Regions from separate parts of the Thermacetogenium phaeum DSM 12270 genome, predicted to be linked through region 1. Evidence: predicted binding sites of a transcription regulator. Region 1 holds the regulator's gene; the other holds the start of a gene.

Region 1 (14,555 bases):
CAGCGATCCCCGCCTTATCGTCCCCTCCCAGAACGGTATCCCCGCGGCTGCGAAAAACGCCGTTCTCGAGGATTACTTTAACCCCTTCTGCAGGAGTTACCGTATCCAGATGGGAACAAAAAAGAAGGGCCGGATACCGCTCCTCCCCTGGCAGGCGTGCCAGCAAATTCCCACAATTGCCGCCGATCTTTTCCGCCGCATCATCCTCTTCGACATCAAGGCCCAGCTTCTGCAGCCGCCCTTTCAGATAATCTGCGAGATCCCGTTCCCTGTACGAGGGTGAAGGGATCTCCGCAATTCTAATAAATTCCTGCGCCAGCCTCTCTTCATTGATATTCGCAGAATCACACATCATCATTACCTCCTTTTGCCTCTTCACCCCTTCTTCCCAGGCGGTCCAGGAAGCGCAGGAAGCGATTCCTCTCAACAATCTCTGTGAGGGAATACTTCTCGGTAAACAGGTGCAGCAGGATCAAGATGGCGACAACCAGCAGCTGGGTGGAAAACGGCAACACCCAGGCCGTGACCATCCCCAGTCCTGCACCGATCAGATTGGAACCGGTATCCCCGAGCATCGCCTTCCCCCGCAGGTCGCAGGGAGCATAGGCGCACAGACCACCTGCCAGAGGGGCAAGCAAAAGCAAATCGCTATCCCCCCTGAAACCTACCAGGAGAATTAAAAACCACAACAGAGAAACCTTGACCGCCCTCCCCGGGCGCAAATCCAGAAGGTTGATGGTGTTCGCCGTCAGGGCTATCAATACGGCAGCGGTTATATTTTCCCACAGCGGCCGTCCGGCCAGACTGCCGGCAGCAACCAGCAGAGCAGCCACACCACCACCGAGGGCCTTCAGGGTTCCTGTTGTCAGCCGCCCGCGGAAGAGGGCTCCGAAATGCCCTCTCAGCCCTTTACTGCCGCGAGACCCCAGCAGGTCGTCGATGAACCCGAGAAAGGCAAAAAAAATCATCCCCAGCAGGAAGAAGGCAACCTTCGGGGTTGCATGCCAGCGGAAGAGAAGAAAGGCCTCAAGCAGATAAACGAAAACAAAAACCAGACCCGTTCCCACAGGAATGAGATGGCCGCGGTAGTTAAGGCAGGCAGATCCGTTCTCCTGCAAGAACCTCAAAAAAAAGGGGAGCAACAGCAGGGTTAGAAGCCAACCCAATCCACCCCCGATGAGAAGTTCCAAAAATCACACCTCTTTCCGCAACACCTTACTCATAAAGATACCCGCCAGCACCAAGAAAACATGCCAAAACTGCCTTCCGCGATGGCAAAACCCCGCCCAATCTCTCCCGGTGTGACGGTGTGTCATCATTGTAGGAACCTCCAGAATGCGGAAGCCGCGAAGCGCCGCCCGCACCGTCATCGCCACCTCAACCCCGTAACCAGAGGCAAAGGGAACGACGGCTTGAAGCACCTCCCGCCGCATTACCCGCTGGCCTGACAGCGGTGCCGTCAGACGCAGGCCCGTCAATAACCTGATACCACCACCTGCCAACCCCTTCACCAGCCCAAAGCCGCCTGGGTTTTTAACCGGAGGGAAGGTAGCAATGGTCAGATCCGCCTCCCCCTCCAGGACCGGCCGGGCCAAAACCTCCAATTCCCTGGCGCTTTCGCCCAGGTCTCCATCGAGCAGGGCGACAACAGGCTGACTCAGGTAGGGCACCCCCTTGTTAAGGGCACCTCCCTTTCCAACGTTATAGGGAAGACGCAGCACTTCGGCACCGGCATCGGCGGCCCGGGAAGCGGTATCATCTTGGGACCCGTCATCAACCACCAGCACCTGCCGCACCCCAGGTGCTTTAATTACCGCTCTAACCGTCCTCCCGATAGACTCTTCTTCATTATAGGCAGGAATTAACACGGAAATCAAGAAATGTCACATCCTTATTCCAGCGGAGGGAGGAAAGCATCGGCAGTTTCCTTGATCCCGTACTGTCCGGGATAGCCGCTCATGGCCTGGACCAGGGCAACCTGACCGAAGACGGTATCGATATTATCCACAGTCGATATCCGGGCGCTTTGATAATAGCGCATGTAAGAAATCAGAGCATTGCTATCCTCAACCCCATAAACATTAATACCCGCATCCTTCCAGACCTCAATCATATTCAAATCAAATACTTTGGCGTAATCCTGCTCCTTATCATTGCTTCCCCCGATGAGGATCACCTCTTGCAGCGGGGGGCCGTACACCCCGGAAACTTTAATAATTTCACTCTCGTCGAGAAAACGCACGAAATCCTCATTCCCGCCGCTGAGGACGGCTGCTGCGAGAAGCCGCGCAAAGTCGGGCAGGTACCTGTCGGGCGCCACCTCCTCGCTTCTTCCCAGGAAAGCAGCAACCTGCCTGTTTAACTGCTGATCTCTCAGGAGCATCAAATTAACGACCGTTATTGACCGGACATCGGCCCCTGCGGAACGCAGCACACTCACCAGACTGTCATGTTCTTTACGATAGTTGAGGTCAACTATGGCGATCCTCCGATCTTGCAATTTACCGCGCACCAAGACAGGAAGAACCGCTTCATTGAACTTTTTCTGGTTTGCCATCACTTCCTGAGCCTGGATCAATGCTTCGGCGTTTTTCTTGTTTTCCTCCCTCAATACGGTAAACTCTCGCTCGATGCTGTTGATTATCTTTTCCTGTTGTTTGGTTATGGCTTCGCTGCCGATCATCGAAGTCCCGATTACGATTCCTATACCAAGGGCAAGAAAGATAGCGACCAGGGAAGCAATATGATGCCTGATGTCAAAAATCAAGTTCAAGTCTCCTTCCCTCATCAAATCCGCAACAGCAGCTTGATCTGCATAATCAGGAGCTTGAGAAAACCCCTCGTTGCTGGCGATACCATAACGACCACGAACAGCGGGAGCATCGCCGCCAGAAAAATCTGCGCTAAGTGCCGCGGTTGCAGCCTCTGCCGATAGAGTTTGCTGACCCCTTTGGCGTCCACCAGTATCGAGCCGACCTTCAGCCTTACCAAAAAAGTACTGGCCATGCCGGAGCGACCCTTCTCTAAAAAGTCAATCATGTTGGAGTGGGTGCCAACAGCCACAATCAGCTCCGCCCCTTTTTCATAGGCCAGCAGCAGGGCGATGTCCTCACTGGTGCCGGGAGCCGGGAAGAGCACAGCCGGCAATCCCAACTTTTCGATCCTGGCCAGCCCCGGCGCCCTGCCGTCGGGATAGGCATGCACGACAATCTCGGCACCTGACAGCAGTGCTTCGTCGGAAACACTATCCATGTCACCAACGATGAGGTCGGGTCGGTAGCCGAGTTCCAAAAGGGCATCGGCACCTCCGTCCACACCGATCAGCACCGGCTTGACCTCATCGATGTAGGATTTAATGGTGATAATATCTTCATGATAACCCTGGCCTCTCACCACGACGAGGGCATGCCGATTCTGGAGCTTTGTGCGCAGGCGGGGTACGGGATAATCCCCTAAAATCAGCCCCTGCTCTCTGCGGGCATAATCAAGGGTGTTTTCCACGAATTTGGCTAGTTCTTGCTTGATATTCTTTTTCGTGGCCTCCATTTTGGCCCTTACCTCAAGTTCTGAAAGCCATCTACCCCTTGCGATTAACCTGCCACCGCAAAAGACTTCTTCCCCCCTAATGACCACTTCATCCCCGTCATGGATCTCTTCAATAACCGCGGAACCCGCCGCATCAAGAAGCGGGACCCCTGCCTTGAGTAGAGTCAGAGGACCCGCATTCGGATATCTGCCTGTAATTGATCGACTGGCATTTATTACCGCTTTCGGGCGGCAGTTAACGATACTCTCAGCTGCCAGCTCATCAAGGTCGGCATGGTCGATAACTGCAATTTCATGGGTGCGCAAGCGCTTGATGAGGTTTTTTGTCCTCTTATCAACCTTGGCAATTCCTTTAATAACCATCGTACCACACCGCCGTAAACCGTTTTTCCTCGTCTTCGATTTTAAACCAAACGCCGATCAGGTGCAAGCTGGAAGCCTCAACTGACCTTGGCTCCCACCCGCAGGCGGTCGGCTACCATGGCAATAAACTCCGAGTTGGTTGGTTTTCCGCGCTCCACGTCGATCGTATAGCCAAAGAACTTATTCATCAGCTCCACATTGCCGCGATCCCAGGCCAATTCAATGGCGTGGCGAATCGCCCTTTCGACCCGACTCGGTGTCGTGTTGTATTTCTCCGCTATCGCCGGATAGAGCTCTTTTGTGACGGCTCCCAGCAAACTTGTCTCCTCGACGACCATAATGATGGCATCTCTTATATACTGATACCCGCGCACATGGGCGGGAACCCCCATCTGGTGAATCAGGTTCGTCACTTCAACATCCAGGTTGCGCACCCGCGGCTGGGAGGAATTGCGGACCGGCTCTATTTGGTTGTTCGCCAACTGCCGCACCCGATTGGCAAGCACCTCCAGATCAAACGGCTTTAAGATGTAATAGTTCGCTCCCAACTCCACCGCTCGCTTGGTCATGGCCTCCTGCCCGAAAGCGGTGAGGATGATCACTTTCGGGCGATTGTCATCATAATCCATGGCAAGCTTTTCAAGAACTCCAATTCCGTCGAGATGAGGCATGATCAGATCGAGAATCATAACATCCGGCATTTCCTGCTGCAGCATCTCCAAAGCCTGCACTCCGTCATAAGCAACGCCGCAAACCTCACAATCCTCAACTCCATCGAAATATTCCTTTAAAATCTCACAAAATTCCCGATTATCATCGACAATCATGATTTTTACCTTACTTGCCATGCAGTTTCGCCCCCTAATAACATGGTTACCTTATTTTCTATATTTTCTCATTTGTAGATTCGACGGATGAGTACCAATATCCTGCTTCGAATTATGGAAAAAGATGGCTAAACGTGGAGCCGTGGATTTACGCTGTGGATTATTGAGGCCATTTTACTTCAGTCGAGCTCAAAGCGGAGAACAACGGGGGTAGTAGGCGGGCTTTAAAAACGGTTTTGCATCTTTATTCAGCAGCAAGCTGTTTGGCGCGCTGTTCTTCGTCGCCGGGATCAACCCCACTTCTTCCAGCATCAGCTCGGCCAGCACCCCGTAGCCGCGCTTGGGGTCATTGACGAAAACATGGGTAACCGCTCCAACCAGCTTCCCGTTCTGTATGATGGGGCTGCCGCTCATTCCCCGAATAATCCCTCCAGTCCGGCGCAGCAGATCGGGATCGGTTATTTCAATAATAAACGACTTGCCGTCGGGGCGCGGTCTGGGGAAGACAGTCTTTATGTAAATTTGAAACGCCTCGATGGTTTCACCGCTCAACACCGTAAGCATGGTAGCAGTGCCCTCATGCACCTGACTGCTCATGGCGACAGGCAGAGGATGGGAGAAAAAAGGATTCGTTAAGTCTCGATGAAGCGTGCCGAAGATGCCGTATTTTGTGTTTTTGGTGATACTTCCCGAAACACCGCTCTCATTAAAAAAGACCCCTATTTTCTCCCCAATGCGGCTCCTTTCCCCTTTTTGAATTCCCTGCACCGATGCCATGACGATCTTCCCATCGCTGAGATCCAGGGCTCTTCCGCTCTCGGAATCCGTAATCTCATGTCCGAGGGCACCGAACTTCTTCGTTTGGGCTTCATAAAAAGTAAGTGTCCCTACTCCGGCAGCACCGTCACGGACGAGAAGCCCGATCCGGTAGCGCCGCGTGTCCCGACAGAATTCCGGTTTCACCCAGTACTCCCGAAGGTGCCCCCCGCGTTTTACCTGCAGCCGGATCTGTTCCCGTTTCCGGGCCAGTTCGTCGATCAAAAAACTCATCTGAACATCGCTGTGAACCGTTGCGTTTTCGACTTTAATAATGAGATCGCCGGGCATAATTCCCGCCTCTCGTGCCGGACAGGATCCGGTACCCAGCACTCCAGGGATATTCGAATACCCTACAACCAGTACCCCGGTGGAGTTCAAGATGACGCCAATCGACTGCCCTCCGGCCATCACCTTTACCGGTGTGATTACCTGAAGGATAACTTTTTTTAGAGGAACGAACCCAAAAAGACGCAGTTCAAGCTTGAAAAGGCCTGGTGCCGCAGCAATAGGTGCTTTTTCCATTGCGGCCTGGGTACTGCCGAGCAAAAACCCCTCTTCCTCCCAGATCAGGTTTCCCTCTCCATCGTCTATAAGAGCGAAAATCCTTTTGGCAAGATAATCCGGGAAAAGGGTTCCCAGCTCAACTTTCTCTCCCACATTAATACGTATGAGAGGGGGTATCACAGCTCTTATCTGAAACAGGAAGAGATATCCGGTCACTGCAACTAGCACAAAGAAAAAAAGACCGGGAATTCTCAGGCGATCGCTGGCTTTGATGTTGCCTCACTCCTCAGTCTTTTGTTGGGCTGTTCCTCCGAGCCGTATCCTCTTAGGATTAAATTAACCTCTACCTTCCTGTTTTATTCACAGACAAATTGCTATTCAGAATCTCCCGGGCGTGCTTCCGGGCAATTTCCTTCTTGCCGGAATTACCGAGCATTCTCACCAGCTCGTCGATCCTCTCCTCCTCTTGAAGCAGGCGAACGGAAACACACGTCCTCTCCCCCGAAAAGGTCTTTTCAACGCGAAAATGCCTCTGCCCCCTCCCCGCGATCTGCGGTGCATGGGTGACACACAACACCTGCTTCCCCCCGGCCACAGCAACCAGGCGCTCGCCCACCGCCTGCAGCGTCAACCCTCCGATCCCGGCATCGATTTCATCGAAAATCAGAGTAGGTATACGGTCATTTTCCGCCAGAATCACCTTTAGTGCCAGCATAACGCGCGACATTTCGCCTCCTGAGGCTATTTTAGCCAGAGGCTTCAAGGGCTCGCCCGGGTTGGCGCTGAACAGAAACTCGACCTCATCATATCCTTTAGGCCCGGGGTCGCTTAACACCTTCCAGCCGATTTCCAGGCGGGCATTCTCCATGCCCAAACCTTCCAATTCCCTGAGAACGGCGGCAACAAAACGCTTCGCACCGGCACGCCTTAATGAGGACAGTTTTTTAGCCTCGGCATCATACTCCTTTGTCAAACGCCGGTATTCGTCTGCCAGGGCCTCCTTCCGTCCGGCTGCCCCCTCCATTCCCTCGATCTCGGCCGCGGCCTGTTCCCGAAAGGCGCAAACCTCAGCGAGGGAATTCCCGTACTTGCGCATCAGTCCCCGCAGGGCAAAAAGCCGGTCCTCCACCTCCTGGGCGCGCTGAGGGTCAAATTCCAGTCTGTCCTGGTAGGACCTCAGCCTTTCAACGACATCCTCCAGCCTGTAAACGATATCATTCAACTCATAACAAAGCTCCTCCATGGAACCGTCAAGCTTCCCTATCTCCTGCAGCTTCTGGGCGGCGCTGCTCAGAAGATCGTAGGCAGGAGCAGTTCTGCCGCCGCCTGCCAGTTCCTCCAGAGCTTCCTTGACCAGACCGGCCAGTTTTTCACCGCAGCGGAAGCGCTCCCTCTCCTGCTGCAGCTCCTCTTCCTCGCCGGGGCGCGGCTTAAGGCGGTCGATTTCCGCCACAGCGAACCGCAGATATTCCAGGTGGCGCGTTACTTCTGCCTCATGAGCCTGTTGCTGTTCGTATTCCTCCTTCACCATTACAAGGCGCCGGTACAGATCGGCAACGAGTGAACGCTGCTGCAGAACTTCACGCCCGCAGTAACGGTCGAGCAACTCACCGTGCTGGCCTACGCGCAAGAGAGACTGATGCTCATGTTGCCCGTGCAGATCCACCAGCAGTTCCCCCAGCGAGCGGTACATTGCCAGGGGGACTATCCTCCCGTTTATCCTGCAAAGGCTTCTCCCCTCCCGCACCACTTCCCGAGAAAGCAACAGGGTTCCGTCCTCACTGACGGGAACCCCGAGTTCGACCAGCTTTTCGGCGACGTGCAGGTAATCTGTACAATCAAAAAGCCCTTCAACACAGGCCTTTTCTGCGCCTGTGCGCACCAGTTCCGTAGATGCCCGGCCACCCACCAGCAGATTCATGGCATCAACGATAATTGACTTGCCGGCACCGGTTTCCCCAGTTAAAACATTTAACCCCGGTCCGGGATGAAGCTCCACATAATCGATCAGGGCAAAGTCTCTGATGACGAGCTGGACTAGCACCTTCGACCTCACCTCAATAGTGATTCCAGGCGTTCCACCACTTGAACCACCACATCCCGCGGCTTGACGATAACGAGAATTGTGTCATCACCGGCCACCGTTCCGATGATCTCCTTCCAGCCGGCATGGTCGAGGGCTGAGGCAACCCCCTGAGCAGCACCAGGGAGGGTTCTGATGAGCACCAGGTTTTCACTGAAATCAACTTTGACTACGTTTTCCCTGAAAAGCCGGCGAAGGCGCTCATTACTGCGCGGTGGCTCCAGCTTGTGCGGCCGGGCGTAGCGGTAAACATTAGGCCCAACCGGAACCTTGACCAGCTGCAGCTCTTTGATGTCCCGGGAGATGGTGGCCTGAGTGGTTTTAATTCCCCTTGCCAGCAGCTCTTCGGCCAGCTCCTCCTGTGTCGCAACTGGTTTTTCCTCTATGATTTCCAGAATCATCTGCTGCCGTCGCAGTTTCAAAGGAGTTCCTGTCCTCCTTAAATTAAAAATCTCTAACTAGCGGTTTCCCTCCCGCATCTTCAGTCGCAAAACTTCGGAAAACGACCTTCCTTTGACCTTCACCAAATTGGTATAAACAGCAGCCTTCCGGATAATCACACAATCGTTTTTCTGCAAAGGGTAACCGATCTGCCCGTCAATCGTCACCATATTCTCGGGGGAATCGGACTTCAGAACTACCCTGATCTCCTGATTGTGGGAAAGGATGAACGGACGGGCATAAAGGGAATGCGGGCAAATGGGGGTTACGATCATCACTTCCAGCTCCGGATTGACGATAGGACCTCCAGCCGAAAGGGAATAAGCGGTAGAACCGGTCGGAGAAGCAATGATAATTCCATCCGCCCGGTAGGTAGCCAGGTAATCGTTTCCAACATAGGTCTCCAGCCTGATGATGCGGGATATCGGACCCTTGTTGATAACGACATCATTCAAGGCGACAAAGTTGGCCACCCTAGAACCTTCCCGCAGCACCTCGGCGGCCAGCATCATGCGCGGCTCTATTTTATAATCACCCTTCAAAAGTTTTTCCAGGGAAGGATAGAGGTCGGGCATTTCCAGGTCGGTGAGGAAGCCCAACTGGCCGAGGTTGACACCCAGGATCGGAGTCCCCTTCTCGGCCACCTGGCGTGCCACTCCCAAAAGTGTCCCGTCCCCGCCGAGAGACATGATAATATCCACGTCTTCGGTGAACTCAAGAAGAGGACAACCGTAACTCGGCTCACCGGTTTCGATATAGCGGGGCAGAACAACACTGATCCCCCGCTGTTCGAACCATCCTTTTAAAATATCGAGAAATCTTCCGCCTCGTGCCTTTCGATAATTAACAACCAAACCTATCCGTTTCATCTTTTCCTCCCAGCTACCTGGCACCGCCACCCTTGTTCAACAGCAGATCGTGTGCTCTCAGAACAACGGTGCGAACCATTTCCGATAGTTCCCGTTCCACTAACCCTTGTTCGGAATGTTTCTCTTCTCCGGCCACCAGCCATAAGAAAAATTCCAGGTTGCCTTCCGCTCCCAGCAGCGGTGAATGAGTAACACCTTTCATGAGAAAACCGCTTCCCCTGGCATCGGCGATGACCTTTTCCAAAACCCTACAATGAGTTTCCGGTGCCCTGACAATTCCCCCCTTACCTACGAGAGCCCGGCCGGCTTCGAATTGGGGCTTCACAAGGGCGACAACCTCTCCCTCATCTCTCAGCAGCTCTCTGACGGCGGGGAAAACCTTTTCTAGAGAAATAAAGGAAAGATCCAGAGTAACAAGGTCTACCTTTGTCCCCAGCTTTTCCGGGGTAAGATAGCGCAAATTGGTCCTCTCCAGGACGACGACCCGAGGGTCGCGGCGCAGCTCCCAGGCAAGCTGGCCGTAGCCGACATCAACGGCAAAAACCCGCATAGCTCCCCGCCTGAGAAGGCATTGGGTAAATCCCCCCGTAGAGGCCCCGGCATCCAGGACTACCCGGCCGCCGATATCTATTCCGAATTCATCCAGCGCTGCATCCAGTTTGAGCCCACCCCTGCTGACGAAGGGGCAGGGATCTCTTTTAACTTCGATCTCACCCTCAGGGTCCACGAACGTGCCTGGTTTTTCAATACGCTGCCCCCGGTAGAAAACGACACCTTCCATAATCGCCCGCCGAGCCTGCTCACGGCTGGAGAAATAATTCTTTTCAACGAGAAGCTGATCAAGTCGCTTCTTCCTGCCTCCCACTCCTTACCAACCCTTCGACCTGATAAATCTGGCAATCCCCGCAGGGTCAAGCCCCAAAGCCTCCCGCAGGATGCGGGGATCCCCGTGTTCTAGAAAGCAGTTGGGCACACCGAGGCAGGCTGCTTCACCGCGATAATTGCGAGCCGCCAGCAGCTCCAGCACTGCGCTACCAAATCCCCCCGCCAGAACATTTTCCTCCAGCGTCAAGACCTTTTCCGTCTTCAGCGCCCAGTCCAGAATCAGATCCTCATCAAGCGGTTTGACGAAACGGCAGTTGACGACGGCAACATCCTTCCCTTCATCTGCCAGCATTGCTGCCGCTTCCAGAGCATGGTAAACAAGAGGCCCAACGGCAAATATTACCACGTCCCGGCCTCTCCGAAGCACCTCTCCCCTGCCGAGAGGCAGGGCCGTGGGGTCCATCTCCACCTCGATCAAGGGGCCAGCCCCTCGAGGATAACGGATGGCCACAGGCCCCGGATAGTCGATGGCACTTTTGAGCATCGCCACCAGTTCACTCTGATCCTTAGGAACCATCACGGTCATTCCCGGTATATGCCGCAAATAAGAAAGGTCGAAGATCCCCTGATGGGTTTCCCCGTCATCACCCACAATTCCGCCGCGATCGAGCGCAAATACCACGTGCAGCTTTTGCCGGGCAACATCGTGCACAATCTGATCGTAGGCCCGCTGTAAAAACGTCGAGTAAATGGCAACTACAGGAAGGCATCCGGCCTTGGCCAGGCCGGCGGCCAGGGTGACGGCATGCTCTTCGGCAATCCCCACGTCAAAAAAGCGGTCCGGGTATCGTTCTGCAAAATCACGCAACCCCGTACCATCGGTCATAGCGGCAGAGATTGCCACCAGGTAGGGATGGCGCTCCGCCAGTCGAACAACTGTGGCACCGAAAACCTCAGTGAAACTCGGAGCAGGTCCAGGAGGGTGAGGCTCACCAGTTGCTAAATCAAAGGCACCGATTCCGTGAAACCTGTTGGGATATTTTTCAGCAGGGGGGTAACCCATTCCTTTGACAGTAGAGACATGTAGCAGAACGGGGCCCGGCAACCCCTTGGCTCGCTCCATAACCTGTATCAAGAGCCCGATATTATGCCCGTCTATCGGCCCCAGGTACGTAAACCCGAGCTCCTCAAAGAGAATTCCGTTAACGAGCAGGTATTTAAAGCTGTCTTTAAAGCGCTCTACAGCTTTGAAAACACGCGGACCGATATTGGGGATGCGGCGGAGCACGTCCCTAATCTCTTCCTTGCTGCGGTAGTAGAGAGGATCGGTGCGCAGTCTGCTGAGGTAGTTTGCCAGAGCTCCGACATTTCTGCTGATAGACATCTCATTGTCATTTAAGACGACAATTAAACGGGTACCTAACTGCCCGGCGTGATTTAGGGCTTCAAAAGCCATCCCTCCAGTCAGCGCCCCATCCCCGATCACCGCCAGGACGGAGTGTTGTTCCCCCTTGAGATCGCGGGCGATGGCAAAGCCCAAGGCTGCGGAAATGGAGGTGCTGCTGTGCCCGGTTTCAAAGCAGTCATGGTCACTTTCGGAGCATCGCGGGAAACCGCTCAATCCCTTGTACTGCCGCAGCGTTTCCATTTTGTCCCTGCGGCCGGTGAGGATCTTATGTACATAGCACTGATGCCCCACATCCCAGATGATCTTATCACGTGGGGATTCAAAGACATAATGAAGGGCAATGGCCAACTCTACGACTCCCAGGTTCGGGGCAAGATGTCCGCCGGTTCGCGAGACCACCTTCAATAAAAAAGACCTGATCTCCTCCGCCAGTTTCTCCAGTTCGGGCAAGGTCAGACCGCGCAGATCAGAAGGGGCGTTAATCTTTTCAAGAATCACAATTCTTCACCTTTTTCTTCACCGGACAGAAGAACTCGTATCCTGTTATTTTTTCTATCCAAGCAGCTATCTGACCGATTCGGAACATGACCTCAGTAGCCTCATTAAGCGCAAAACCTTTACCTATCGCTTTACCTCCCACAGTCAATGCAGCGACCAGGCCTGTCATCAACGTCATCAACAAGGTCGTATCGAGACCGGGATGACCGGCAAGCAACCGGAATACGATGGCTACCCCGACGGCACCGCCGACCGTGGCGCAGATATCACCCATGACGTCATTACAGAAGATCGCCACTTGATCGGCGTTCTTGATCAATTTAACTGCCTGCCGCGCACCCCATACCTTATTGGCCGCCCTGGCATTCATGTGGCCGACGTCCGCCGCCGCAGCAGCAAAACCGATAATGTCAAATAGAACACCGATAAGTATAACAATCAATAATATGACGAACCCTAACAAAAGAGCTGTGATCCTGCCCAGTAAGAGATCTGACAGATAGCTGAAGAGGATGCTAAGCACAAAGGTTAGAAGTGCGTTGCTGAGAGCGCGGCGCAGCCATTTGCCTTGATCTGACATTCATCTCCTCCATCAATGCATAAATGCAACCGGGAAAATTATATAAAGAGGTTGGGGTAAGGTTATCACCTCATCCTCCAACCCTTAAATAACATAAAACAATATCTGCAGGTGGTCACCTGCCGGGTAAATATTGTGGCTTAGGTCTAGCAGGTTTTCCCAACGAGGCGCCAGAACGTCGCCGTTCTGGTGGTTCCCCTTTAAGCCCGTTCTGTTCCGTTGCCGGTAACAGGGCTAGATTACCACTTAGTCCACACTTTAATCCCCGACAGATGCTGCCGGCAGGGCAGACAGTCTAGGAGTTTTCCTCAACGCTTCGACCGGCTTCTAGCCTCTTTTGCAGTGAAGGTTTCAGCACAGGCTTTTTCCGCAGGGCCCTTGCGGTCAAAAAGCCTTTTTACGGCATCCACCAGCACCACTCAAGGCAGGCTACACTGCACACAGCGCTCATCTGGCACCGCATGCAGGTTTAACTCAAAGCCGTAGGTTTTATCCCACGAACTTGAGCCTCCGCGGAGAAAGGGTCAACGCCTACATGCCATTGTAGATCGCCCTTTCTCCTTAACTCCCAGCACAAGCCCCCAACTGGGCGTTGAAAGCCAGCACCAGGAACTTCATCGATGTGCCCTTGACGGATTTTTAGGCCCGCCTTTGAAGCAGGTCTCAGCGACTAGAATACTGCACCACCTGCTGTTTCCTCACGTACAGCCGGGCTTTACCGGCTTTATGCGCGTTATTATAACACAAATAGATACACTAAACAAATAACAGCAGAAGCAGTTGAACTTGTTAAAAGGCGGAACGGGCCGAAAGCCATGATGAACGCCGGCAAAGGGCTCAAGTTTGGCGAGAAAGGAGATAAAGCGCTGCTTCCCTGAGGAATTCTGCTTCCGGACCAAAAACGGCCAGGCTCATCAGACACTTTTCCACCTGGCATGCCGCCATTTCCCGCGCCTTTTTCATCCCGAACAGCCCGGGATAGGTAACCTTTCCTCTGGCCAGATCGCGTCCGGTCTTCTTCCCCAGCTTCTCCTCACTCCCGGCAAGGTCCAAAATGTCGTCGGTGATCTGGAAGGCCAGTCCGAAGGCCTCGGCATACCCGGTAAGCGCTGTCAGCTCCTTATCCCCTGCACCTGCCAAAATAGCGCCGCTCCTTATCGCCGCCCGGAAGAGGGCACCTGTCTTATGGCGGTGAATGTACTCGAGAACAGAGGCCTCTATATCCTTCCCTTCTGATTCCAGGTCAACCACCTGGCCGCCGACGAGCCCCCGGGATCCAGCACCGGAAGCTACCTCCTGGATGACCTGAAGCACTACAGAGGAAGCAAACCCACCTTCGGCGAGGCGGGAGAGCGTTTCAAAGGCCAGAGTCAGGAGAGCATCTCCGGCCAGGATGGCGATGGCCTCTCCGAAAACCCGATGGCAGGTCGGCCTGCCACGCCGGTAATCATCATCATCCATCGCCGGGAGATCGTCGTGGATCAGAGAATAAGTATGGATCATCTCGATGGCAGCTGCCGCCGGCAGCACTCGCTCTTCCTCCAACCCCAGCATCCCCGCAGTCGCCAGGGTGAGTACCCCGCGCAGGCGTTTGCCCCCCGCAAAAGAACTGTAGCGCATGGCCTCATGAATAACAGGAGGATAACAGCTGGCAGGAGGCAGAAGGGACTGCAGACTGCTGTTGATAAGGTCCGCCCTGGTGGTGAGTTCCTGCTGCCAGTTCACCGGGAACCCCCTCCGGAATCATGGTTGCCGAGCCAGGCAGGTGCATTAGATTCAAAGTCCTTAAGCA
Region 2 (14,555 bases), 940 kb from region 1:
GTGAGAAATGCAAAGTGATCAGACGCAAGGGGAAGGTAATGATTATCTGTGAGAACCCCAAGCACAAACAAAAGCAAGGTTAGCTGGTTAGGAGGCTGAAATATGGCAAGAATTGCCGGTGTCGATTTACCGCGTGATAAACGGGTGGATGTGGCCCTTACCTATATTTACGGGATCGGTAGAACCTCCGCGCAGGAAGTCCTACGAAAAACGGGCGTCAAACCGGAAACCAGGGTTAAAGACCTCACCGAAGAAGAGGTCGGCAAGCTGCAGGATGTCATCGATCGCGAATACAAGGTCGAAGGCGACCTGCGCCGCGAGGTGTCCATGAACATCAAGCGCCTGATTGAGATCGGCTGTTACCGCGGGCTGCGCCACCGCAGGGGGTTGCCGACGCGGGGGCAGCGCACGCGCACCAATGCCCGGACGCGCAAAGGCCCTCGCAAAACCGTTGGCGTCCACAGGAAGAAATAGTGAGAAGGGAGGAATAATGTGGCAAGGCCGAAAGCAAGGATTAAGCGGAAAGAGCGCAAGAATATCGAGCACGGGATTGCCCACATCAAGTCGACCTTTAACAATACCATCATTACTATTACAGATACTAACGGCAATGCCATAGCCTGGGCGAGCGCCGGTACTATGGGCTTTAAAGGAACCCGGAAAGGTACCCCTTTTGCCGCCCAAATGGCTGCTGAAGCGGCTGCAAAAGCCGCCATGGAACATGGTATGAAACAGGTTGAGGCTTATGTCAAAGGGCCCGGCGGTGGCAGGGAGGCTGCCATCAGGTCGCTGCAGGCTGCCGGTTTAGAAGTCAACATGATCAAGGATGTAACCCCTATTCCACATAACGGCTGCCGGCCTCCGAAGCGCCGGCGCGTCTGAGCAAATTTTTATGATCAAGGAGGGACAGTAATACATGGCAAGATACACAGGCCCCGTATGCCGTCTTTGCCGCCGGGAAGGGATCAAGCTGTACCTGAAAGGGGATCGCTGCTATTCGGAGAAGTGCGCCATTGATAGGAGAAGCTATCCTCCCGGGCAGAAGGGCTTTGCTCGTAAAAAGATTACCGAATACGGCCTGCAGCTCCGGGAAAAGCAGCGGGCGCGCAGGATCTACGGGGTTTTGGAGCGCCAGTTCCGGCGCTACTTCGAAATGGCGGAGAGGCAAAAAGGGGTCACCGGTGAAAACCTGCTGCGCTTGCTGGAGCGGCGTCTTGATAATGTGGTCTACCGCCTTGGCTTTGCCAGGTCGCGCCCTGAGGCGCGCCAGCTTGTGCGGCATGGGCATTTCACTGTCAACGGGAGAAGGGTGAACATACCGTCCTATCTCGTTCGTGTCGGGGATGAGATTGCAGTTTCTGAGAAGAGCCGGGAGATACCCCTTTTTAAGGAGATTGCAGAAACGATTGCCCAAAAAACACCTCCCCCCTGGCTGGAAGTCGATGCCGAAAGGATGCGGGGGCGGGTGGCCGGAATTCCCGCCCGGGAAGATATCGATGTCCCCATCCAGGAACACCTGATCGTTGAGCTTTATTCCCGTTAATCCGTTCGGGTGGACGGGGAAGGAGGTTGTTGTTGTTGCTCGTCGAGATTGAAAAGCCTCGTATTGAGTGTGTAGAGAAGGACGAGAAGGATACTTACGGTAAATTCGTGGTGGAGCCGCTGGAGCGCGGCTACGGGACGACGCTGGGCAACAGCCTGCGCCGGGTTCTCCTCTCTTCACTGCCAGGAGCGGCCGTAACCTCGGTGCGGATTGAAGGCGTGCTCCACGAGTTCAGTACCATACCGGGTGTGCGCGAGGATACCACCGATATCATCCTGAACTTGAAGGGTCTGGCCCTGAGGATGTACGGAGAGGGGCCTGTGACCATCCGTATTGAGGCCCAGGGGGAGGGAGTGGTTACCGCCGGAGATATCATCACCGGCCCGGATATTGAGGTGGTGAATCCTGAGCTTTATATAGCGACCCTGGAGCCGGACGGCCGCCTCTTTATGGAAATGACCGTAGAGAAGGGGCGCGGGTATGTTCCCGCGGAAAGAAACAAGAAGGCGGAGCATGTAATCGGAGACATTCCGGTTGATTCCATCTTTTCCCCTATTCGCAAGGTCAATTACACTGTGGAGAACACCCGGGTGGGGCAACAGACCGACTACGACCGGCTGATCCTGGAGGTGTGGGGTAATGGCGTCCTGACGCCGGAGGAGGCCGTCAGTCAGGCTGCCGATATTATCATCAAGTACCTCAAGCTGTTCACCGGTTTGACCGAAAATACCGCCGAACAGGATCCGGAACCGGAGGAACAGGTCGATGAGAAGAGCAAGATCCTGGAAATGCCGATTGAGGAGCTTGAGCTATCGGTGCGCTCTTACAATTGTTTGAAGCGCGCCGGAATCAATACCGTTGAGGATCTGACCCAGCGTACCGAGGAAGAGATGATGAAGGTACGCAACCTGGGTAAAAAATCGCTGGAGGAAGTTGACAGAAAACTGGCCGAACTGGGACTTTCTCTGAAGAAGAGCGAGGATTAGAAAGAGGTGAATTGGCAATGTACCGCAAGTTGGGTATGCGGAAAGACCCCCGGCGGGCGGTCCTGCGGAATATGACTACCTCCCTTTTAAGGGAAGAGCGCATCGAGACGACCGAAACCCGCGCCAAAGAAATCCAGCGGCTGGCCGAGAAGATGATTACCCTGGGTAAGCGGGGGGATCTGCACGCCAGGAGGCAGGCACTGGCTTACCTCCTTGATGAAAGCGTTGTCAAAAAACTGTTTGATGAGATAGCTCCCAAATACAAGGAGCGCTCCGGTGGTTACACGCGGATTATGAAGACGGGGTACCGCCGGGGGGATGGAGCACCCCTGGCCTTGATCGAACTGGTCTAACAATTAAAGATCATGCGTCGCGTCAGGTTATGCCTGGAATATGACGGGACGAATTTTGCCGGTTTCCAAAAGCAAACCGGCACCGGGCTGCGCACGGTACAGGGTGTTTTGGAAGAGGCCCTGGCCCGTCTCACCGGAGAAGGAATCAAGATAGTGGGAGCGGGGCGGACGGATAAGGGCGTTCACGCCTTGGGGCAGGTGGTGCATTTTGATACCTGCTCCTCCATCCCTGTGGAGCGTTTTCCGGCGGCTTTAAACGGTCTCTTACCGCCCGATCTGGTTGTGCTGAGTGCGGCCCTGGCCGATACCTCTTTTCATGCCAGGTATGGTGCCGTTGGGAAGAGGTACAGCTATCTGATTCTGAACAGCAGAAGACCCACCGCCCTCTGGCGCAGCCGCTGCTACCAGTACCCCTATTCCCTTGACCTGACTGCCATGCGCTTGGCGGTACAGTTCTTTCACGGAGAGCACGATTTTCAGGGCTTTTCGGCTACCGGCAGCAGTGCTCAAAGCACAGTACGGCGTATTTTTTCTTTTGATATAGATGAGCAAGGGGATTGGATCTGCTTTTCCGTTACCGCCGATGGTTTTCTCTATAAGATGGTGCGTCTGATGGTCGGCACCCTGCTGGAGGTCGGCCGGGGGAAAATGCGGCCGCAACAGGTTAAGGAGATTCTTGACCGGGGTGAGCGGGGAGAAGGAGGCCCTGCGCTTCCCCCGCAGGGGCTCTACCTGGTAAAGGTTTACTATCCGGGCGAGGAGAAAGGAATGTTCCTTGACAGGGTGTGGCCGATTTCCTAGAATAAAAGCTGTTGGAATGGAAATGTCGAAGGAGGTAAACTCTTATGCGTACATATATGGCTAAACCGGGGGAAGTAGAGCGCAAGTGGTATCTCATCGACGCCACTGGCAAGACTCTCGGCAGGCTGGCAAGTGAAGTGGCGCGTATCCTGCGCGGCAAGCATAAGCCGACCTTCACCCCGCATGTGGATACAGGGGATCATGTGATTGTCATCAATGCCGAAAAGGTCAAAGTTACGGGGAAGAAATTTCACAATAAGCTCTATATTCACCATTCCGGCTACCCCGGGGGTTTGAAGGTGACGAACTTCGCGACGCTCTTTCGGAACAGGCCGGAAAGAGTGATTGAGAGGGCCGTCTGGGGAATGATTCCCCACAACCGCCTTGGCAGGCAGGTTATCAAGAAGCTGCGGGTTTACCGTGGGCCGGATCACCCGCATGCTGCCCAGCGGCCGGAAGCCTGGGAAATATCGGGATAGAAAGGGGGTATGACGCTTGGCGCAGGTACTCTATCAAGGAACCGGCAGGCGCAAAACCGCGGTGGCTCGTGTGCGAATTGTGCCCGGGGAGGGAAAGATCGTCGTCAACGGACGCTCTGCCGAGGAATACTTCCCAAAGCGCACACTGCAGGTGCTGATCCGGCAGCCGCTGGAACTCACCCGGACGGAGGGCCGCTTCGATGTCATCGCTTCTGTTAGGGGCGGCGGAATCAGCGGTCAGGCCGGAGCGATCCGTCTGGGACTGGCGCGTGCCCTTTTGAAGGCCGATCCCGACCTCCGCGTTCACCTGAAAAAGGCCGGGTTCCTGACAAGGGACCCCAGGATGAAGGAAAGAAGGAAGTACGGTTTGAAGAAAGCCCGCAAGGCACCGCAATTCTCCAAGCGCTAACCGTTGTCAGTGGCGGATTTACCTTCCGTCACTTTTATTTTTCAAGCCCCTTTTTTGCCGGCTTTAAGTCCGGATAATCCTTCATCTTTCCGCATAACATTTTTAGGGAGGGAAGAGGGGGGAAGGCTTTGCGGGGTTTTATTTTTTTACGGGTGTTCCGCCTGAAGCGGCAGGTTTTTTGGGCTTTGGTGCTCGCTTTGTTGTTTGCGGGGGCGCTGTACCCCTACTATGTTTCCTACCGGGAGCGCCAGGCGATTGAAGCGCTGTCCTGGTCTGTTGCCGGCAAGGTCATCGTCGTCGATCCCGGCCACGGGGGGATCGATCCGGGATGTGTGGGGAAGAGCGGTGTGCAGGAAAAGGATATCAACCTGGAGCTGGCCCGCCGGCTGGCCGTCTTCTTCAACCAGGCCGGGGCAAGGGTGATCTTGACCCGGGAGGGTGATTACGACCTGAGTGATGAAAGATACCGGGCACAGCTCAGGTTGCGCCAAAAGGATGATCTGGAGGCCCGGGTTGAGATAGCCAGGAAATACCAGGCGGATCTTTTTATCAGCATCCACGTTAATGCCATCTCCCTCTCCGACTGCTGGGGCGCCCAGGTCTTCTACCACCCGCAATCGCGGGAGGGCAAACGGCTGGCGAGTTTGATCCAGCAGGAACTGATCAAGACGGTGGGTGAAAGCTACCGCTGGATCAAGCCGGAAGATTTTTTCGTCCTCCGCAGTGTTGGCTGCCCTGCGGTCATCGTGGAGGCGGGGTTTATCTCCCATCCCCGTGAGGAGACCCTTCTTCAAGATCCTGTTTACCAGAACAAACTGGCCTGGTGCGTTTACGCCGGGGTTGTCCGCTATTTCAGCGGGGAACCGGAACCCAGAGAGCCGGATTATTAATTATCAGGAGACGAAGTGAACCTGGAGGTCGTGCGGGGCTGACGGGAAGTAGGCGGCGGGAGGGAAAGCGGACTGTTTAACTAACCGCTTCGGATCGTTGTCAGATATATTTATCAACATTTGTAAACATTATGGATTAAAAATAACAACAATGTTGGTGGTTGAGTTCAAGAGTCACCGGGAGGTTATTGAGTTGCGGAAGTATTTTGTGAAGCGGGTTGTTTTTCCTTTGATGGAAAAGGTCAAAGGGAATAGAATCCGCCATTATCTAAGGGAACTGCAGGATAGCGAGCGGTACGACGCCGATCAGATCCGCTCCCTTCAGATGGAGAAGCTACAGAGGCTGTTGATACACTGCCTCAAGAACGTTCCGGCATATAAGGAACTGGCCGGTTTGTTGACGACTGTGGAAAGGGATCCCCACCGGGCGCTGGAAGGGTTTCCGGTGCTGACCAAGAGTCACTTCGTGCGGCACGCGGACAGGTATTTATCCGACAACAGCGACAAATCCGAGTTGATCGCCAACAGAACCGGTGGTTCAACTGGTGAACCCGTCCATTTTTACCTGGATAGGGTGACGGTGGAGTATTACGAAGCTGCTCGCTGGAGGGGGTTGTCCTGGTGGGGTATCGAGCTGAGCGATCCCTCAGTGATGATCTGGGGGGCACCGCTGGAGCTGTCGAAAAACCAGAGCCTAATCTACAGGCTTAAGGAAAGATTTCTGAAAAACAGGATCATAATCCCGGCATATGGTCTGGACCCCCGGCAGATTTCCCATTACGTTCGCCTGATCGAATCCTTTGCTCCGGAATATCTTTACGGCTATGCCTCTGCTCTCAGCGCCTTCGCATCCCTCCTCGGGGAGCATAACCTCAGGATTAAGAGGCCTTTGAAAGGTGTGGTCTCCACCGCCGAAACGCTTTTTGACGAACAGCGGGCGGTTATTGAAAGGTATCTGGGGGGGCCGGTCATCAATGAATATGGAGCCAGGGACGGGGGGATCATCGCCTTCCAGTGCCCTTCCGGGAGCATGCACATATCTGAAGAGAACCTGATCCTGGAGATAATCGACATGCAAACGGGGAAAAGGGTCGAGGATGGGAGAAGCGGGTTGGTGGCGGTAACAGATCTCAATAACTATTCCATGCCGAGAATTCGCTACTTGTTGGGAGATGTGGCCAGTCTGTCGCCAGAGCGATGCCCGTGCGGCAGATCGCTGCGCACTTTGAAGCGGATCGAGGGGAGAGTCGACGATCTGTTCCTCTCCCTTGATGGTAAAATAGTCCATGGACATTACTGGAACCATATCGCCAGAAATATGAAGGGCATCAGGCAGTTTCAACTGATCCAGCACGACCCGGAGAATGTGACCTTGAAGGTAGTCAAAAGCGAGCTCTTTGATTCATCTGAAGTTAAACAATTTTTGGAGAAGATCGAGGATGTGTTGGGGCCCGTCAGGGTAAACCTGATTTACTGCGATTCTCTCGAACCCTCTCCGTCGGGTAAAATAAGATATGCCAGAAGGGAGTTTCCACTGCCGTCCAGACGCTGAGATTTTTTCATTTCGAGCGCCTTATCCGAAATATTGAAGGCCTTTTTGGGAAAACCTGAGAAGGAATCTTCTTGCCAAAAGGGAATCAGGTAAATAAGGCTGCTCATTATTTTCCAGGAGGATGGTGAGAAAGGTGTTTGTTTTCGCCGGATTATCCCCACACCCTCCGATAATTGTGCCGGAGGTGGGAGGGAATGAACTGGAAAAGGTGAAGGAGACCGTCAATGCCATGCGCAAGTGGGCCGAGGCCGTACGGGAGGCTCGCCCAGATTCCTTTGTTTTTATCAGCCCCCACGGCTGCTTCCTGCGGGATGCGGTAGGCTATCTCGGAACAGAGAAGATAGAAGGGGGCTTCGCCGGGTTTGGCGCTCCTCAGGTCTCCTTTCAGGTTGCCGTAGATCTCTCTCTGGCTGGCGCCGTTGCCAGAGAAGCGGCCGGAGAGGGGGTAGAAGTGGTGAGTGTCGATCCCGCCGACTGGTACTCCTACGATCCCGGAAGCCTCGACCACGGGATCACCGTGCCGCTCTATTACTTGAAGAGGACCGGACTGGACCTTCCCATTACTGCGTTCGGGATCAGCCTGCTTCCCTTGAGGACGCTTTACCGGTTCGGGCAGGCCTTAGGAAGGGTGTTGGAAAAGTCTCCGCAGAGGATTGCTCTCATCGCCAGTGGGGACCTCTCCCACCGCCTCCTGCCGGGAGCGCCGGCGGGGTATAATCCAAGGGGGAGCGAGTTCGACCGCATCATCAAGGAGTCTCTGGAGAGGATGGATGTCGAGCGTATTCTCAACCTTCCTGAGGACCTCATTGAAGATGCGGGTGAGTGCGGGCTGCGCCCGATCGTCATGATGCTCGGCGCCCTCAAAGATTATCGCGTAGAGCCGGAGATCTATTCCTATGAGGGCCCCTTTGGGGTCGGTTACCTGGTGGCAGGCTTCAGGCTGCAGGGGAAGCAGGGGGAAAGCGAAGCCGGTAAAGGGGAGGAGCGCGTTGAGGGGCGGCCGGTAGAGAGGTCCCCCCATGTTCGGCTGGCCCGGGAAAGCCTGGAATACTATCTGCGCACCGGAAAGATAATGCCCGTTCCGGACCCAGTTCCCGAGGGGATGGAGGGTAAGGCCGGGGTGTTCGTCTCTCTGAAGAAGCACGGTCAGCTCCGGGGCTGCATCGGAACCGTCGAGCCCTGCAGGGAGAATATAGCCGCCGAGATCATCCATAACGCCGTGGCTGCCGGCGTGGATGATCCCCGCTTCTGGCCGGTGAAGCTGGAAGAACTCCCCGAGATCGATTTTTCGGTGGATGTCCTGACCCCCTTTGAGCCTGTGAAATCGGAGGCCGAGCTGGACCCGAAGCGCTACGGGGTTATTGTCAAGAGCCGCGGCCGGACCGGGCTCTTGCTTCCGGATCTGGAGGGAGTGGACACCGTCGCCGAGCAGCTCAGCATCGCCCGCCAAAAGGCCGGGATCCCTCCCGGTGAACCGGTGCAGATCTTCCGTTTTGAAGTGGTCCGCTATCGATGAGGAGGATGGCCGGTGCAGGAAGCAAGGTACTATGAAAAGCTGGATGAGGATAGGGTCTGGTGCCACCTCTGCCCCCAAAACTGCAAGATTGCTCCCGGGCGCCGGGGTTTTTGCCGGGGGCGCCAGAACATCGAGGGAGTGCTTTACACCCTGAACTACGGAAAGATCACCTCCTGGGGGGTTGACCCCATCGAGAAAAAGCCGCTCTATCACTATTACCCGGGTGCAAACATCTTCTCCGTGGGCACCTTCGGCTGCAACTTCCGCTGCGGCTTCTGTCAGAACTGGGAGATCGCCCACGGAGACCCCGCCTTTCGCCAGGTAACGCCGGAAGAGCTGGTTGCGATCGCCATGGAGGCGCGGGAGCGCGGCGGGTCCATCGGTATCGCCTATACCTATTCGGAGCCTCTGATCTGGTATGAGTTCGTTTATGATACGGCGGCGAGGGCCCGCGGCAAGGGGCTGAAAAACGTCCTGGTCACCAACGGGTACATCCAGAGGGAGCCGCTGGCTGAGCTTCTCCCCCTGATCGACGCCATGAACATCGATGTCAAGGGCTTTACGGAGGGCTATTACCGGGAAATCTGCTCCGGAAGGCTGGAACCGGTCCTGCGGACGGTAGAAATGGCGAAAGAGTTCTGTCACGTGGAGATCACGAACCTGCTTGTCGAAGGGAAAAATGATGGTGAGGAGGAGATCGCCTCCCTTGTGGATTGGGTTGCCTCTCTGGATACCTCCATTCCTCTTCACTTTTCCCGCTACTTCCCCAACTACAAATTCGACCAGCCCCCTACCTCCCTGGAGGTGCTGCTCAGAGCGCGCGACATCGCCCGCCGCAGGCTGAAGTATGTCTACATCGGGAACGCCTGGGAGCTGGACGCCAACGATACCTTCTGCCCTCAGTGCGGACATCTCCTGATAGAGCGCTCCGGATACGGAGTAGAGATCAAGGGACTTGCTGGCGGAAGGTGCCGGAAGTGCGGGGAAAAGCTAGAGATTATTAATGAGCGCTGACCGCCGTTGCTCCTTCTTGTTGCTGCCTTGTCTGGCCCAGCCGGGCCTTTTTTCCTTCTGGAAACCACCATGCCGCCAGCGGCGGCACCAGCAGAGTATGAAAATACCCGAGGGGTCTACCGGCGAGCGACCTATGGAAGGCCGGTTAACAGAACAGGCGAAGCGAGGATGACTGGTCATTCTTTTTCGCCGAAAGTCTCTGGCCGCTTGTTCCCCGGTAAAGGGCGGGTTAAAATGCCGGTGTCGCCGCCGTACCGGGAGCTGGAATTAAGTTTTAGTTTCCTAAAAAGTTGCTTAAGTTTAATGAGATGTGGTTGTATTTTTATGCAATGGTATGTATAATAATAAGCAATGTTTTGTAGTGGGTCTCCTGTCTTAAAATATAAACCCTCCTAGGACTTCTCTTTCTGAAAAAGCGCTGTTTGGCGTTCTATGCCGGGGCTCCGGTAAAAGGCTTATCCTGCGGTTTAGGAGTGTCGCGGACAGAAGGTCTAACCTTGATTATCAGAGCATAGATAAGGGGAGAATGGGATTATGGGTTTGAAAGCAGGAATCGTGGGAGTAACCGGCTATGTCGGGGAGGAGTTGGTGAGGATCCTCTGCCGGCATCCGGAGATAGAGGAGATCAGGGTGGCCTCGCGGGATTTTGTGGGGGAGGCCCTCGACCGTGTTTTTCCCCATCTGCGCGGACATGTCGATCGGGAGATTTGGGGTATGGAGAAGCTTCCGGATCTCGCAGCGTGGGCAGATGTGGTGTTTCTGGCCCTGCCGCACGGGGTTTCCGCCCCCGTGGCCAGGGAGGTCCTGAAGAGAGGGAAAAGGGTGATCGATCTGGCTGCCGATTTTCGCCTTCCCGATGTGAAGCTGTACGAGGAGTGGTACCGAGTGCCGCACGGCGCCCCGGAACTGTTGAAGGATGCCGTCTACGGCCTGCCGGAACTCTTCCGCTCGTCGATCAGCGCGGCGCAGCTCGTAGCCAATCCGGGCTGCTACCCCACCAGCGCTCTCCTGGCCTTAGCGCCGCTTCTCAAACACGGGCTGGTCGACCGGTCGACGGTGATTGTTGACTCCAAATCGGGGGTTTCGGGGGCGGGAAGGTCGCCGAGCCTGGGATGCCATTTCCCCGAGTGCAACGAAAATATCAGGGCCTACGGGGTGGGAGTGCACCGCCACACGCCGGAGATCTCCTATTATGCCGGCGTCTTATCGGGCGGCCAAGTCGACGTCTTCTTTACCCCTCACCTAATTCCGGTAACACGGGGGATTTTGAGCACCGTTTACGCAAGAATGGAGCGCCCGATGGATGACGCATCCTTAAGGCGGATTTACGAGGAGTTCTACGCCGGTGAGGCCTTTGTGCAGGTTGCGGTCGCCGGGGAATGGCCGGAAACCAAGTGGGTCCTGGGAACGAACAGGTGCTTCCTCGGAGTCACCTCCGGCGCAGAGAGGCAGGCCGTTGTTGTGTCCGCCATCGACAATCTGGTAAAAGGGGCGGCGGGGCAGGCGGTGCAAAACATGAATCTCATGTTCGGCCTTCCGGAGGTGACGGGGCTTACAGGACCGGGGCTGTACCCTTAAAATCAGGCGGATATCCGGCTGCTGATTACTTATGGCCGTGCCAGGCTTTGATTGAAAATCTATCAGGAAAGGGGGTAGCCCGTCTTCCCGGTAGCAGGTCCCAAGGGTCCAATCTCTTTCCCGAGTCGGGGCCGCAATGTAGTAGGATTTAGTGTTGTTGACGGGAAACGGGAGTTGGCTTTGTACGATCAGAAGTGGAAAATGGTTCCTGGTGGTATAACAGCTCCGAAGGGCTTTTTGGCCGCCGGTATGGCGGCAGAGGTGCGTAAAAGGGGAAGGCGCGACCTGGCCCTCCTTTATTCGGAGGCACCCGCTGCGGCCGCTGCGCTCTTTACTCAAAACCAGGTGCAGGCAGCACCGGTGCTGGTGACGCGCGAGCACCTGATGCAGACGGAAGGGCAGGCCCGGGCTGTCGTTGTGAACAGCGGTATTGCCAATGCCTGCACCGGTGAGCGGGGGATTGCCGACGCCCGGCGCATGGCGGAGGTGGCCGGGGAGGCTCTGAAGGTACCTCCGCAGCAGGTTATTGTTGCTTCCACGGGGGTTATCGGTGAGTATCTTCCCATGGAGAAGATTGAGGCAGGCATCAGAAAGGCCGCTCTAGCCCTCTCCGTCGACGGTGGAGGGGCTGCTGCGGAGGCCATTCTTACGACCGATACCACTACCAAGGAGTGTGCAATCCGGCTGCCCCTGGGCGATAAGGAGGTAACCGTCGGGGGGATTGCCAAGGGTTCGGGGATGATCCACCCGAATATGGCGACGATGCTCGCCTTTATTACAACGGATGCGGTGGTAGAAGTGCCTGCGCTGCAGCAGGCCCTGCGCTGGGCGACCGACCGCTCCTTCAATGTCATTACAGTCGACGGTGACACCAGCACCAACGACATGGTGGTGCTCCTGGCCAACGGCAGGGCGGGAAATTCACCCCTCACTGCCGGCGATCCGGAGTTCACCCTCTTCAGGGATGCCCTCCTGGCAGTCTGTGTGGAGCTTTCCAAGATGATTGCCAGCGACGGGGAGGGAGCCTCCAAGCTGCTGGAGGTGCGGGTTAAAGGGGCACCAGGCGAAGCGGAGGCACGCAAGATTGCGCGAGCCGTGGCCGGCTCCAACCTGGTCAAGGCCGCCATCTTCGGCGAGGATGCCAACTGGGGGCGGGTCCTCTCGGCTGCCGGTGCCTGCGGTGTTCCCTTCGACCCGAACCTGGTGGATGTTTTTCTGGGCGATCTTCAGGTGGCGGCCCGGGGGATGGGCCTTGCCTTCGACGAGGAGAAGGCCCGCTCGATCCTGTCGCAGAGAGAGGTGACCATCACCCTGGATCTGCACTCCGGGGGTGGTCGGGGAACGGCCTGGGGCTGTGACCTTTCTTTTGACTACGTGCGCATCAACGCTCACTACCGGACTTAGAGGGAGGGGAAAGGGATGGTCCTGACTCCTTTAGAAAAGGCATCGATACTCGTGGAGGCCTTGCCCTATATCAGGAAATTCTCCGGACAGACGGTGGTCATCAAGTACGGCGGCAGGGCTATGATCAGCGATGAGCTGGAACGGGGGGTGATCACCGACTGTATTCTGCTGAAGCTGGTTGGAATTCATCCGGTTATCGTCCACGGGGGCGGGAAGGCCATCGACGAGATGCTGGAGCGGCTCGGGATGAAGACGGGGTTTGTGCACGGCCAGCGGATCACCGATGAGAAGACCATGGAGGTCGTGGAGATGGTGCTCGCCGGCAAGGTGAATAAGGAGATCGTCACCCTGATCAACCAGCTGGGCGGCAAGGGGATCGGACTCTGCGGGAAGGATGCCGGGCTGATCACCGCCCGCAAAAAGACCATTCCTGCACCCCCGGGGGAAGAGCCGGTCGACCTGGGGTGTGTGGGGGAAGTGGAGAGGATCAATCCGGAGATTATCGAGACGGTCAAGGACGAAGGCTATATACCGGTGATCGCCCCCATCGGTGTGGGGGATGACGGGAGGAGCTACAATATCAATGCCGATTATGTGGCGGGTGCCGTTGCCGCTGCCTTAAAGGCCAACAAACTGGTGCTCTTAACCGATGTGGAGGGGATCTTCGCAGACAGGAATGACCCGGGGAGCCTCCTTTCGGTGATCAGGGTTGATGAGGTGCCCGATTTGATCGCCAGGGGGATTATCGCCGGGGGGATGATTCCCAAGGTGGAGTGCTGTGTCCATGCGCTCGAGAATGGGGTCGGGCGCACCCACATTATCGACGGCAGAATTTTGCACTCCATCCTCCTGGAGGTCTTCACAGATGAGGGTGTCGGTACTATGGTAGTCAAAGAGTGATCGGGAAAGGGGCTGAAGGTTGTGACGGGGGAGCAGGTTATGGAGATGGGAAAGAGGTACCTGATGCAGAATTATGCACAGCTGCCTCTGGTCGTCGCCAGGGGGGAAGGAGCCCGGGTCTGGGATGCCGAAGGTCGTTGCTATCTGGATTTCGTGGGGGGACTCGCCGTCAATTCCGTAGGCCACTGCCATCCCCGGGTTGTGGCGGCCGTCAGGGAGCAGGTGGAGCAGCTGATCCATTGCTCCAACCTTTACTGGTTTGAGTCGCCTGTTGAGCTGGCCCGGGAACTGGCGCTCTTTAGCGGCCTTGACCGCTCCTTCTTTTGTAACAGCGGGGCCGAGGCCAATGAGGCGGCGATCAAACTCGCCCGACGCTACGGGTATGAGCGCGGCAAGGAGAATCCGGAGATCATCACCTTCACGCATTCATTCCACGGCCGGACCCTGGGGACACTCGCCGCTACCGGTCAGGAAAAATTTTCACAAGGGTTCACCCCTCTGCCTGCCGGTTTTCGCCACGTTCCCTTTAATGATGTGGGAGCGCTTTGGGAGGCGGTGACGCCGGATACGGTGGCCGTCCTGGTAGAACCGGTACAGGGGGAGGGGGGAGTCTATCCCGCTACCGGTGAGTTCATGAATGCCCTGGCGGAGCTGCGGGATAAGGATGGCGTTCTGCTGATCTTTGATGAGGTGCAGTGCGGGCTGGGGCGGACGGGGAAGTTTTTTGCCTTCGAGCACTACGGGGTGCGCCCCGACATCCTCACCCTGGCCAAGTCCCTGGGCGGGGGGCTGCCGATCGGCGCTGCGGTGGCGGGGGAAGAGGTCGCCCGGGCATTCCGGCCGGGCACTCACGGCTCCACCTTTGGGGGGAACCCGGTGGCCTGTGCGGCAGCCAGGGCCGTCCTCAAGGTGCTGCAGGAGGAAGGGCTCGTTGAGAGGGCGGCGAAGACCGGGGCTTACTTCAAAAAGCGCCTGGAGTCCCTCCGGAAGAAATTCCCCTGTATCCGGGAGGTGCGCGGTGTCGGCTTGATGCTGGGAATGGAGCTGGACCGGCCCGGCCAGAGCCTCGTGTCCCTCTGCCAGGAGCGGGGACTTCTCGTCAACTGCACGGCGGAGAAAGTGATCCGCTT

The links. Region 1 encodes ArgR, which controls arginine synthesis, uptake and breakdown. Its sites were predicted from a motif close to ANTGNATAAANATACA; they were not measured.
Region 2: a site for ArgR is predicted at 9,859-9,874, ahead of argC (N-acetyl-gamma-glutamyl-phosphate reductase). Genes of this name have one in related genera too.

The regions. Positions count from the first base shown of each region.
Region 1 covers NC_018870.1:1,630,052-1,644,606, forward strand. Annotated here, with positions in the region: gene TPH_RS08060 (M20/M25/M40 family metallo-hydrolase) at 1-358, opposite strand, end outside; gene TPH_RS08065 (glycosyl transferase family protein) at 345-1,190, opposite strand; gene TPH_RS08070 (glycosyltransferase family 2 protein) at 1,194-1,868, opposite strand; gene TPH_RS08075 (copper transporter) at 1,892-2,773, opposite strand; gene steA (putative cytokinetic ring protein SteA) at 2,788-3,909, opposite strand; gene spo0A (sporulation transcription factor Spo0A) at 3,987-4,757, opposite strand; gene spoIVB (SpoIVB peptidase) at 4,926-6,212, opposite strand; gene recN (DNA repair protein RecN) at 6,403-8,103, opposite strand; gene argR (arginine repressor) at 8,112-8,564, opposite strand; gene TPH_RS08105 (NAD(+)/NADH kinase) at 8,601-9,452, opposite strand; gene TPH_RS08110 (TlyA family RNA methyltransferase) at 9,466-10,317, opposite strand; gene dxs (1-deoxy-D-xylulose-5-phosphate synthase) at 10,321-12,180, opposite strand; gene TPH_RS08120 (hypothetical protein) at 12,173-12,763, opposite strand; gene TPH_RS08125 (polyprenyl synthetase family protein) at 13,601-14,488, opposite strand; gene xseB (exodeoxyribonuclease VII small subunit) at 14,485-14,555, opposite strand, start outside.
Region 2 covers NC_018870.1:2,572,393-2,586,947, reverse strand. Annotated here, with positions in the region: gene rpmJ (50S ribosomal protein L36) at 1-83, shown strand, start outside; gene rpsM (30S ribosomal protein S13) at 103-474, shown strand; gene rpsK (30S ribosomal protein S11) at 493-882, shown strand; gene rpsD (30S ribosomal protein S4) at 917-1,543, shown strand; gene TPH_RS12680 (DNA-directed RNA polymerase subunit alpha) at 1,579-2,529, shown strand; gene rplQ (50S ribosomal protein L17) at 2,547-2,882, shown strand; gene truA (tRNA pseudouridine(38-40) synthase TruA) at 2,895-3,683, shown strand; gene rplM (50S ribosomal protein L13) at 3,728-4,162, shown strand; gene rpsI (30S ribosomal protein S9) at 4,179-4,571, shown strand; gene TPH_RS12655 (N-acetylmuramoyl-L-alanine amidase) at 4,700-5,461, shown strand; gene TPH_RS12650 (phenylacetate--CoA ligase family protein) at 5,655-7,013, shown strand; gene amrA (AmmeMemoRadiSam system protein A) at 7,135-8,529, shown strand; gene amrS (AmmeMemoRadiSam system radical SAM enzyme) at 8,542-9,543, shown strand; gene argC (N-acetyl-gamma-glutamyl-phosphate reductase) at 10,078-11,121, shown strand; gene argJ (bifunctional glutamate N-acetyltransferase/amino-acid acetyltransferase ArgJ) at 11,323-12,525, shown strand; gene argB (acetylglutamate kinase) at 12,541-13,425, shown strand; gene TPH_RS12620 (acetylornithine transaminase) at 13,471-14,555, shown strand, end outside.